DNA from 2 places in the Cellulosimicrobium sp. GQ32 genome. Region 2 is predicted to be linked to the other one. Evidence: predicted binding sites of a transcription regulator. Region 2 holds the regulator's gene; the other holds the start of a gene.
What was found. Region 2 encodes LexA, which represses DNA repair genes until DNA is damaged. Its sites were predicted from a motif close to TCGAACANNTGTTCGA; they were not measured.
Positions count from the first base shown of each region.

Region 1: a site for LexA is predicted at 1,560-1,575, ahead of AC6CH9_RS02185 (HNH endonuclease signature motif containing protein). Genes of this name have one in related genera too.

Region 1 covers NZ_JCAXEP010000001.1:515,137-520,440, reverse strand. Annotated here, with positions in the region: gene AC6CH9_RS02190 (phosphoribosylaminoimidazolesuccinocarboxamide synthase) at 130-1,122, shown strand; gene AC6CH9_RS02185 (HNH endonuclease signature motif containing protein) at 1,127-1,471, opposite strand; gene AC6CH9_RS02180 (PadR family transcriptional regulator) at 1,644-2,018, shown strand; gene AC6CH9_RS02175 (hypothetical protein) at 2,015-2,596, shown strand; gene purS (phosphoribosylformylglycinamidine synthase subunit PurS) at 2,885-3,172, shown strand; gene purQ (phosphoribosylformylglycinamidine synthase subunit PurQ) at 3,172-3,891, shown strand; gene AC6CH9_RS02160 (GNAT family N-acetyltransferase) at 3,902-5,050, shown strand; gene AC6CH9_RS02155 (hypothetical protein) at 5,122-5,304, shown strand, end outside.
Region 2 covers NZ_JCAXEP010000007.1:150,501-155,804, forward strand. Annotated here, with positions in the region: gene AC6CH9_RS13275 (ATP-dependent DNA helicase) at 1-611, shown strand, start outside; gene AC6CH9_RS13280 (L-lactate dehydrogenase) at 661-1,671, shown strand; gene lexA (transcriptional repressor LexA) at 1,783-2,517, opposite strand; gene AC6CH9_RS13290 (LysM peptidoglycan-binding domain-containing protein) at 2,850-3,218, shown strand; gene nrdR (transcriptional regulator NrdR) at 3,634-4,167, shown strand; gene AC6CH9_RS13300 (aldo/keto reductase) at 4,237-5,304, opposite strand, start outside.

The DNA of each region.
Region 1 (5,304 bases), on a different contig from region 2:
GTCCCCGAGAGGCCGCCGGGACGGGCGGCAAGGTCGGGCCACCCGTTCGGCGAGGCGGGCCGACGGGCCGACCGACCGGTCGCCGGACACGGTGCCGCGCCTGTGGAGGGCGGTGCGAGACTAGGGGCCGTGACCGACACCCCTCAGGACCCTGCCTCGGCCCTCTCGCTCGGCGAGGCGGACGCGCTCGACACCGCGGCGCTCGACCTGCCCGGCTGGACGCACGTGTACTCCGGGAAGGTGCGCGACCTCTACGCGCCGGACCTGCCCGCCGTCGGTGGCGTGCACCCCCTCGGTGACGTCGTGCTCGTCGTGGCGAGCGACCGGGTCAGCGCGTACGACCACGTGCTGTCGCCGGGGATCCCGGACAAGGGCGTCGTGCTCACCCAGCTCAGCCTGTGGTGGTTCGAGCAGCTCGCCGACCTCGTGCCGAACCACGTGGTGTCGACCGAGGTCTCGTCGGAGCCGGGCGACGGCCTCGTGCCCGACGTCGTCGCCGGGCGCGCGATGATCTGCCGCCGCCTCGACATGTTCCCCGTCGAGTGCGTCGTGCGCGGGTACCTCACCGGCTCGGGGCTCGTCGAGTACCGCGCCGGGGGAGACGTCTGCGGCGTGCCGCTGCCGCCCGGGCTGGTCGACGGGTCGCGACTGCCGGAGCCGATCTTCACGCCCGCGACCAAGGCCGCCGTGGGCGAGCACGACGAGAACGTCTCGTTCGACGCGGTCGCCGAGCAGATCGGCCTCGACGACGCCACGCGCCTGCGCGACCTGACGCTCGCCGTGTACGCGCGCGCCGAGCAGATCGCGCGCGAGCGCGGCGTGATCCTCGCGGACACCAAGCTCGAGTTCGGCGTGGACCCGACGACCGGCCGGACCGTCCTCGGTGACGAGGTGCTCACGCCCGACTCGTCACGGTTCTGGCCCGCGGACCAGTGGGAGCCGGGGCACGCGCAGCCGAGCTACGACAAGCAGTTCGTGCGCGACTGGCTCGTGTCGCCCGCGTCCGGGTGGGACCGCGCGTCCGACACCCCGCCGCCGTCGATCCCCGCCGACGTCGTCACGCGCACCCGCGCCCGGTACCTCGAGGCGTACGAGCGGCTCACGGGCTCGACGCTCGGCTGAGCCGTCAGGCGGTCCGCGCGGCGACCGGGCGCACGTAGGTGTGCCCGCTCGGCGCGGTCCACCGGACCGAGCCGTCGGCGAGCAGCGCGGGACGCCAGCCGTCGCGCGCGCGGACGACCCGGTGGTGCCGACAGAGCGCCACGAGGTTGTCGGCCTCCTGCGCGGCGGCCGCGGCGTCGTCGTCGGCGCCCGGTCGTGGGGCCACGACGTGGTCGAGGTCGCAACGGAACGCCGGGACGCGGCAGCCGGGGAACACGCAGGTACCGTCGCGTGTGAGGACGCGCGCGACGGTCTGCGGCGACGGTCGTGCCCTGCCGCGCTCCGCGGTGGGGGCGAGCGGTGCTGCCATGCGGACCTCCTGCGTCGTCGAGCCACGGTTCGTGCGAGGGCGGGGAAGGGGCAGGACCCCGCCCTCGCACCGTGCCCGAGCGTGCGTCTCGAACACGTGTTCGACTCTAGCGGCACCCTCTGACACGCGTCGAGGGCTGGCGTGATAGGTCGGCATCCGATATATATCGCTCATGGCGTCACGTCCTCCCGCGTTCCGGATGACCGAGCAGGCGTACCTCGTGCTGCTCTCGCTCAGCGCAGAGCCGCGGCACGGGTACGCGGTGATCCAGGCGGTGCGCGAGCTCTCCGACGGCGGCACCCGGCTCGGGGCCGGCACGCTCTACGGCAACCTCGACCGGCTCGTCGCCGCCGGACTCGTCGAGCCGACCGGCGAGGAGGTCGTCGACGGCCGCCTGCGGCGCTACTACCGGGCGACCGACGACGGGCGCCGGGCGGCGCGGGCAGAGACCCTGCGGCTGGCCGAGCTCGCCGAGCGCGCGCGACGGTCGCTGGAGGGCCGCGGCCCAGCGGGCGCCACCGACGGCCTGGCCGGGAGCGGCGCGTGACCGCCGTCGGGACGGACCGGTACGAGCGGTCCGCCCGGTTCTGGCTCCGCGCCTACCCGCCGCGCTGGCGCCGCCTGCACGGTGACGAGGCGCTCGCGGTCCTGCTCGACCTCGCGCCCGCACCCGACGACGCCGGGGCGCCGCACGGCATCGGCCCGCGCGAGGCGTGGGGGCTCGTGCGCGCGGGCTGGGGGCTGCGGTGGCGCGAGCACCCGCCGCTCGGCCGCTGGTTGCTGTACCGGCTGTTCGACGCTCGGCTGCCCGCGCGCTACTGGTGGTGGGTGGCCGACGACATCCACGGGGCGCTCTACCCGTGGCGCAGGGGCGTCGCGGCCGCGCTGCTCGTCACGGGGATCCAGATGGTCGCCCCCACCGCGATGGCGCTCCTCGGGCTCGTCTCGACGGGGTCGGGGCACGCGTGGCGTCTTCCGTTCGCCTGGTGGTACTGGCCGCTGGTCCTCGTGTGCGCCATCGGGTCCGCCACGCTGTTCTCCCGGTCGAACGGGGAGCGCGCGTGGCGCAAGCACGTGCTCGACGGCAACATCCCTGCCGGTCCGCCCCGCTCGGCGGGGGGCTGAGGCACTCCCGGAGCCCGGCCCGGTGCGACTGCGACTGGGCAGACCACGCCTCTACCTCGGTGAACCACGGCTCTACCTCGGTCGACCAGAGTTCTACCTCGGCGCTCAGGAAGCGTCGTGCCACCGTGCGGACGCCCGCCGGACCGCGCTCGCGCGCCCGGTAGACTGGCCGCGGAATCCCGCCGTCGGCTCCCGCTCGCCCCGTCCCACCGGCCGTCCTCGACGACCGTGACGTGGGCGGGATCCCGGAGCCCCGGCTCTCCCGAACTCTCTCGCCAAGGAGCCCCCGTGGGACGCGTCGTCGTCGAGGTCATGCCCAAGCCCGAGATCCTGGACCCGCAGGGCAAGGCCGTCGTCGGGGCGCTGCCGCGCCTCGGTTTCACCCAGTTCACGTCCGTGCGCCAGGGCAAGCGGTTCGAGCTCGAGGTCGACGGCCCGGTCACGCCGGAGATCCTCGCCGCCGCCCAGGAGGCCGCGGTCAAGGTCCTGTCGAACCCGGTCATCGAGGACGTCGTGCGCGTGGCGGACATCGAGGCGGACGCGGCCGCGACGATCACGTCCGAGGGGCTCGCCTGATGTCCGGCGCGACGCTCGCGACGGCGCGGATCGGCGTCGTCACGTTCCCCGGCACGCTGGACGACCGCGACGCGGCGCGCGCGGTGCGTCTCGCGGGCGGTGAGGCCGTGTCGCTGTGGCACGCGGACGCCGACCTGCACGGCGTCGACGCGGTCGTCCTGCCCGGTGGCTTCTCCTACGGGGACTACCTGCGCGCCGGCGCGATCAGCCGCTTCGCGCCCGTCATGGAGTCGATCGTCGACGCGGCGGCGGGCGGCATGCCCGTCCTGGGCATCTGCAACGGCTTCCAGGTCCTCACCGAGGCCCACCTGCTGCCCGGCTCGATGGTCAAGAACGACCACCTGCACTTCATCTGCCGCGAGCAGGTGCTCGTGGTCGAGAACGTGGACACGGCCTGGACGCGCGACTACACGGCCGGCCAGCGCATCACGATCCCGCTGAAGAACCAGGACGGCCAGTTCGTCGCGGACGACCGCACGCTCGACGAGCTCGAGGCGGAGGGCCGCGTCGTCTTCCGCTACGACGGCTGGAACCCGAACGGGTCGCGCCGGGGCATCGCGGGCATCACGAACGCGGCGGGCAACGTCGTCGGCCTCATGCCCCACCCCGAGCACGCCGTCGAGGCGGGCTTCGGCCCCGCGAACGAGGCCGGCCCGCGCGCGGGGACCGACGGGCTCGGCTTCTTCACGTCGGTCCTGGGCGCGCTCGTCAGCGCATGACGAGGTCGGCGTGACGGGCTCGCTCCCGCGCGTCCTGCCCGACGACGCCGCGCGCCTGGGCGCGCACGTCACCGTCGAGGCGGTGCCCGGGGACGACGCCGCGGCCGAGCTCCTGCGCACCCGTCAGCAGGCGGAGCTCGCCGTGCGCTACGGCGAGCCCGACGCGGGCCCGTTCGTGCCCGACGCCTCGATCGCGAACGTCGTGGTCCGTTCGGCCGGTGAGCCCGTCGCGTTCGTCGCGCTGCGCGACGTGTCGGGCACGCCCGACGGCCGCGGCGGCACACACCCCTCGCGGACGGGCGAGGTGAAGCGTCTCTGGGTCGAGCCGGCCCACCGGGGCCGCGGGCACGCGCGCACGGCGATGCGGGCCGCGCACCGGCACGCCGTCGAGGCCGGGCTCGACCGCCTGGTCCTGGAGACCGGGACCCTCCAGCCCGAGTCGATCGACCTGTACCTCTCGCTCGGCTACGTCCCGATCGAGTCGTACGGGCACTACGCCGGGCACCCGCTCTCGCGCTGCTTCGCGCTGGACCTGGGGACGGCGGACTCGGGCGTCGGCACCGACGGTGTGGACGCGACCTCGGCGACGAGCGGCGGGCGCGGGGCGCGCGACGCACGCAGACCCGCCACCCCGAGCGAGCCCGTCACCGTCCCCGCCCCTGGGGTCGTCGACGTTCGCGCGGTCCCGTGGGGCGACCCGGACGCGGCGGCGCTGCGACGGGAGATGCACGAGACGTCCTCGGCGGTGCTCTACCCCGAGCTGTTCGCCGGGCTCGACGCCGCCGGAGAGTTCGACGCCGTCGACGCCCGCGTGGGCGCCGAGGTCGTCGCGACCCTCGTCGCGTACCGGGACGGCGAGGCCGTCGGGTGCGCGTCGCTGCGCAGCCCCGCTCCCGGGGCGCCCGTGGACGCGCTCGAGGTGAAGAAAGTCTTCGTGCGCGAGCGCGCACGTCGGACCGGGACCGCGCGCCGGCTGCTCGACGCCCTGGAGGTCGTCGCCCGCGAGCGGGGGGTGTCCACCCTGCTGCTGGAGACGGGCATCCGGCAGCCGGGCGCGATCGCGCTCTACCGCTCGCTCGGGTACCGCGCCGTCGCGCAGTTCCCGCCGTACGTCGGGGACAACCACGTCGCGCTCTGCTTCGCGAAGCCGCTGGTCTGAGGGGTGAGCCAGGGTCTTCTCGGGGGTGTGCCGGATATGCCCGCGGTGTCCGGTCCCGCTAGGGTGTCCCCGTGATCCCCCTCGCGACCGGTGCCTACTCCGCGGCCTCCGTGATCCTCGAGCTGCTCGGCTGGGTCGCCTCGGTCGCGTCACGGGTGCCCGGCCGGATCGGGGTGCTCGCGGGCGAGCTGCGCGAGACCGCCGTCGAGTGGGGGCTCCCGGTCGGCGAGGTGTCCGACCTCTACGCCGCCTTC
Region 2 (5,304 bases):
ACGTCGCCAAGCGCCTGCCCACGCCGGGCCGGGAGGCATCCACGGAGCACCAGCTCGACGAGATCGCGGCCCTCGTGGAGGCTGCCGGGGGGCGCACGCTCGGCCTGTTCTCGTCACGCCGCGCCGCGGTCGCCGCGGCGGAGGCGATGCGTGAGCGGCTCGACGTGCCGATCCTGTGCCAGGGCGACGACCAGCTCCCGACGCTCGTGCGGGAGTTCGCCGACGACCCGGCGACGTGCCTGTTCGGCACCCTGTCGCTCTGGCAGGGCGTGGACGTCCCGGGGCCGTCGTGCCAGCTCGTGCTCATCGACCGGATCCCGTTCCCGCGCCCGGACGACCCGGTCAAGTCGGCTCGGGCACGTGCGGTCGAGGCCGCAGGCGGCAACGGGTTCATGCAGGTCTCCGCGACGCACGCAGCGCTCCTGCTGGCGCAGGGCGCCGGCCGGCTCGTGCGGTCCACGGCCGACCGAGGCGTGGTCGCGGTCCTCGACCCGCGCCTCGTGACCGCGCGCTACGGCACGTTCCTCACGCGGTCCATGCCGGGGTTCTGGCAGACGACGGAGCGCGACGTCGCTACCGCTGCGCTACGGCGCCTCGCCGCCCTAGGCTGAGTCCTTCCCGCGAGCATCAGGGAATCCAGCGAACTTTCACGGAGGCGAGATGACGACGAGCACGTCCCCGCAGGGCACCGGCGACGCGACCACGGGCGGTCCGGGAGGGGGAGCGCGGACGACCAAGCTCGCGATCGTCGGGGCCGGCGCGGTCGGGTCGACGCTCGCGTACGCGGCCCTCATGCGCGGCGCCGCGCGCACGGTGGCGCTCCTGGACGTCAACAAGGCGAAGGTCGAGGCGGAGGTGCTCGACCTCCAGCACGGCATCCAGTTCATGCCGATGGCCCGGGTCGAGGGCTCGGACGACGTCGCGGTCTGCGCCGGGGCGGACGTGGTCGTCGTGACGGCCGGGGCGAAGCAGAAGCCCGGCCAGACACGGCTCGACCTCGCGGAGGGCACGATCGGCCTCATGCGCACGATCCTGCCCGGGCTGGTGGAGGTCGCCCCGGACGCGGTCTACGTCATGGTGACCAACCCCGTCGACATCGTCACGTACGCGGCGCTCAAGTTCTCCGGGCTGCCGCCGACGCAGCTCTTCGGCAGCGGCACGGTCCTCGACTCGTCGCGCCTGCGCTTCCTCGTGGCCCAGCACTGCGGCGTCGCGGTGCAGAACGTCCACGCGTACGTCGCGGGCGAGCACGGCGACAGCGAGATCCCGCTGTGGAGCTCGGCGACCATTGGCGGCGTGCCGCTCCTGGAATGGCCTGGCCTCGGCGGGAGGGGGCCCCTCACCGCGGAGGTGCGTGACGACATCGCGCGCGAGGTGGTGCAGTCGGCCTACCGGATCATCGAGGGCAAGGGCGCGACGAACTACGCCGTCGGGCTCGCGGGCACGCGCATCATCGAGGCCGTGCTCGACGACGAGCACCGGATCCTGCCCGTCTCGACGCTCCTGGACGGCGCGTACGGGCTCGACGACGTGTGCCTCTCGCTGCCGACGCTGGTCGACCGGCGGGGCGCCGCCGAGCGGGTCGAGGTACCGCTGGCCGACGCGGAGCTCGCCGGCCTGCGGTCGTCCGCCGAGTCGCTGCGCGCCGTCGCCCGCCGCTTCGGTCTCTGACCGGCCGGGACCGCCGCTTCGGTCTCTGACCGAGCGGCCCGAGCACCGCGAGAGCCGGGTGGTCGACGACCACCCGGCTCTCGGCGTGCTGAGGGGAGGGGCCTCGGTCGCTCAGAGGCTGCGCAGCACGGAGACGACGCGCCCGAGGACCTGGGCGTCGTCTCCCGGGATCGGGTCGTACGCGGCGTTGTGCGGCATGAGCCACACGTGGCCGTCCGCGCGCCGCAGCGACTTCACCGTGGCCTCGCCGTCGATCATCGCCGCGACGATCTCGCCGTTCTCCGCGACCGGCTGGCGGCGCACGACGACCCAGTCGCCGTCGCAGATCGCGGCGTCGATCATCGAGTCGCCCTGGACCCGCAGGAGGAAGAGCTCGCCCTCGCCGACGAGCTGGCGGGGCAGCGGGAAGACGTCCTCGACGACCTGCTCCGCGAGGATCGGTCCACCGGCCGCGATGCGTCCGACGACCGGCACGTACGACGGCGCGGGGTGCGCCTCGTCGTACGGGAGCTGGGGCACGGCGCCCGCGGTCCCGAGCGAGGTCGCGCGGCGCGCGTCGTCCGGCTGGACGACCTCGATGGCGCGGGGGCGGTTCGGGTCGCGCCGCAGGAAGCCCTTGCGCTCGAGCGTCGTGAGCTGGTGCTTCACGGACGACGGGCTCGTCAGGCCGACTGCCTCGCCGATCTCCCGCATGCTCGGCGGGTAGCCGCGCTGCTCGACGCACGCGCGGATGGTCTCGAGCACGAGACGCTGCCGCGGTGTGAGTCCGTCACCCCCCGCCGACCCGTCCGGGAGCTCGCGCACCTCGGCGAGCCCCCGTGCCCTGTCCGTGCCTCGTGCCGCCATGGTCGCTCCGCCTTCGTCCGTCGCGGCCGCCGACGCCTCCCGGCCTGCGGCCTCCCCTCCCGGTGCGTGCGCCCCGGGACCTCGGTCGTTCCACCAGGTCCGAGCGGACATGTCCGGCGAACCGACCTGACCCCAGGCTAGGGGAGGTTGCGACACGAATCAAACACCTGTTCGAGCATGTCTCGACTCTGTCGGCGGTTCGTGATAGACCTTCGTACAGATGTTCTACGTACACGTGTTCGACCGATCTGGTCGGCGCGGGAGGCGAAGGGCTCGCGGCGTCCGATCGACCGGGGAAGGCGATCGGGCCCGCGGGCCGGGACGGAGCAGGCATGGATGCGATGGCGATCTCGACGGTCGGGCCTCTCGGCCGCGCGGGCGGGGCCGCGGCGCCGGAGCGCGCGGGCGAGCGGCCGTTGCGACTCACCCGGCGGGGCCGCGTGGTCCTCGTGCTCCTGGCGGCCGTGGTGCTCCTGCTCGCCGCGCGCGTGGGCGTCGCCGTCGCGAGCGCGCCGGGCGAGCCCGTGGAGGTCCGGGTCCACGTCGTGACCGCGGGGGAGACGCTGTGGGAGCTCGCGCGGGGCGTGGCGGCTCCGGGCGAGGATCTCCGGGACGTCGTGAGCGGGCTCGCCGAGCTCAACGGTCTCTCGTCGTCCGGCCTCCAGGCCGGCCAGAAGATCCTTCTTCCGGCATCTGCCTAGGGCTGCGCCGCTCGTCGTCGGCGCGCCGGGCTTCGTTGTGACGCAGGACACGGCAGCAGATCCTCGTGCGCCGGGTCGCAGGGGTTGCATCTCCGATTAGGTCAGCCTAAGTTAGTCTCACCTCACAACGCCGGCTGGGGGGCTGGGCGGACGAGGCGAGGAGCGCGCGGTCCACCGCGACTCCTGTGCACGTCGTCGCGCGTGAGGCGAGTCACGCGTGAGATGGGGACGGGGGCGTCCCGACGGGGGCGGTCGACCACGACCGCCCCCGTTCTGCTGTCCACGGGCGGGAGCCTGATGCCGTCGTCCCGACCTCCGCGGGGCCTCCGCGCTGGAGGCGTGTTGCACCGCCCCGCCGCGACGGCATACGTTCGTCGCGCCGACCCGTCGGCGCGAACCCGCGGAGGAGCCCGTCATGCACTGCCCGTTCTGCCGCCACGCGGACTCCCGCGTCGTCGACTCGCGCACCTCGGACGACGGCGCGTCGATCCGTCGGCGTCGCCAGTGCCCCGAGTGCAACCGCCGCTTCACGACGATCGAGACCGCGAGCCTGTCCGTGGTCAAGCGCTCGGGCGTCACGGAGCCCTTCTCGCGCGAGAAGATCGTCAACGGCGTGCGCAAGGCCTGCCAGGGGCGCCCCGTCAACGAGGACGACCTGGCGGTGCTCGCTCAGCGCGTCGAAGAGACGATCCGGGCGAGCGGCAGCGCGGAGCTCGACGCGTACGAGATCGGGCTCGCGATCCTCGGGCCGCTGCGCGAGCTCGACGAGGTCGCCTACCTGCGCTTCGCGAGCGTCTACCAGGCGTTCGACTCGCTCGAGGACTTCGAGAGCGCGATCACCTCGCTCCGGGTCGAGCGCGAGGAGCGCGAGTCGGCGGCACGGGCCGAGGTCCTTGACGGCGCCTCTCCCGTCGGGGACGTGAGCGAGGAGCCCGCGCCGCACGCCTGAGGCGGCGCCGCAGCGCCTCGTCGTCGTTCCCGCGTCGCGGACCCCGGACCCCGGACCGCGTCCGCGGTGCTACAGGTCGCTGGACCGCGACGCCCAGATGTTGATGCCCGTGTCCGCGGGCAGCGCGTCGACGGCCGCGAGCTCCTCGGTGGAGAGCCCGGGCGCATCGAGCGCGGCGAGGTTCTCGTCGAGCTGGCGCGTCGAGCTCGCGCCGAGCAGGACCGAGGTGACGCGCTCGTCCCGCATCGCCCAGAGGATCGCCGTCGTCGCGAGGCTGCGCCCGTGGGCGCGGGCGAGGCCGTCGAGCCTGCGCACGTGGTCGAGGTTCGCGTCCGAGAGGAACGTCGGTCGCAGGGGCCCGCCGCGCGCCACGCGGGAGTCGTCCGGGACCCCGCGCAGGTACCGGTCGGTGAGCATCCCCTGGGCGAGAGGAGAGAAGGCCACGACGCCGAGGCCCTCGGCCCCGGCGACGTCGAGCACGGACGCCCCTGCGGGATCGTGCGGGTCGGGCTCCTCGACCCACCGGTTGAGCATCGAGTACGACACCTGGGTCACGACGAGGTCGACGCCGAGCTGCTCCGCGACGCGCAGCGCCTCCCGGGTGCGGCGCGCGGAGTAGGAGGAGATGCCCGCGTACCGCGCGCGTCCCGAGCGGACCGCCGTGGCGAGCGCGCCGACGGTCTCCTCGAGCGGCGTCGTCGGGTCGAAGCGGTGGGAGTAGAAGATCTCGACGTGGTCGAGGCCGAGCCGGCGCAGCGACGCGTCGAGGGACGAGAGCAGGTACTTGCGCGAGCCGCCCTCGCCGTAGGGTCCGGGCCCCATGCGGTAGCCGGCCTTGGTCGTCACGACGAGCTCGTCGCGGACCGACCGCAGCTCGCGCGCGAGCAGGCGTCCCAGCGACTCCTCCGCCGCTCCGCCCGGCGGGCCGTAGTTGTTCGCGAGGTCGAGGTGGGTCACCCCGCGGTCGACCGCGTGCAGCACGATCTCCCGCTGGGTCGCCCGGGGGTCGGCGTCGCCGAAGTTCTGCCACAGCCCCAGCGAGACGGTCGGCAGCGCGAGCCCGGAACGACCGAGACGGCGGTGCGGCAGCGAGGCGCGGCCGGTGGGCGACGGCGGCGCGGCCGGGCGGGCGGCGGG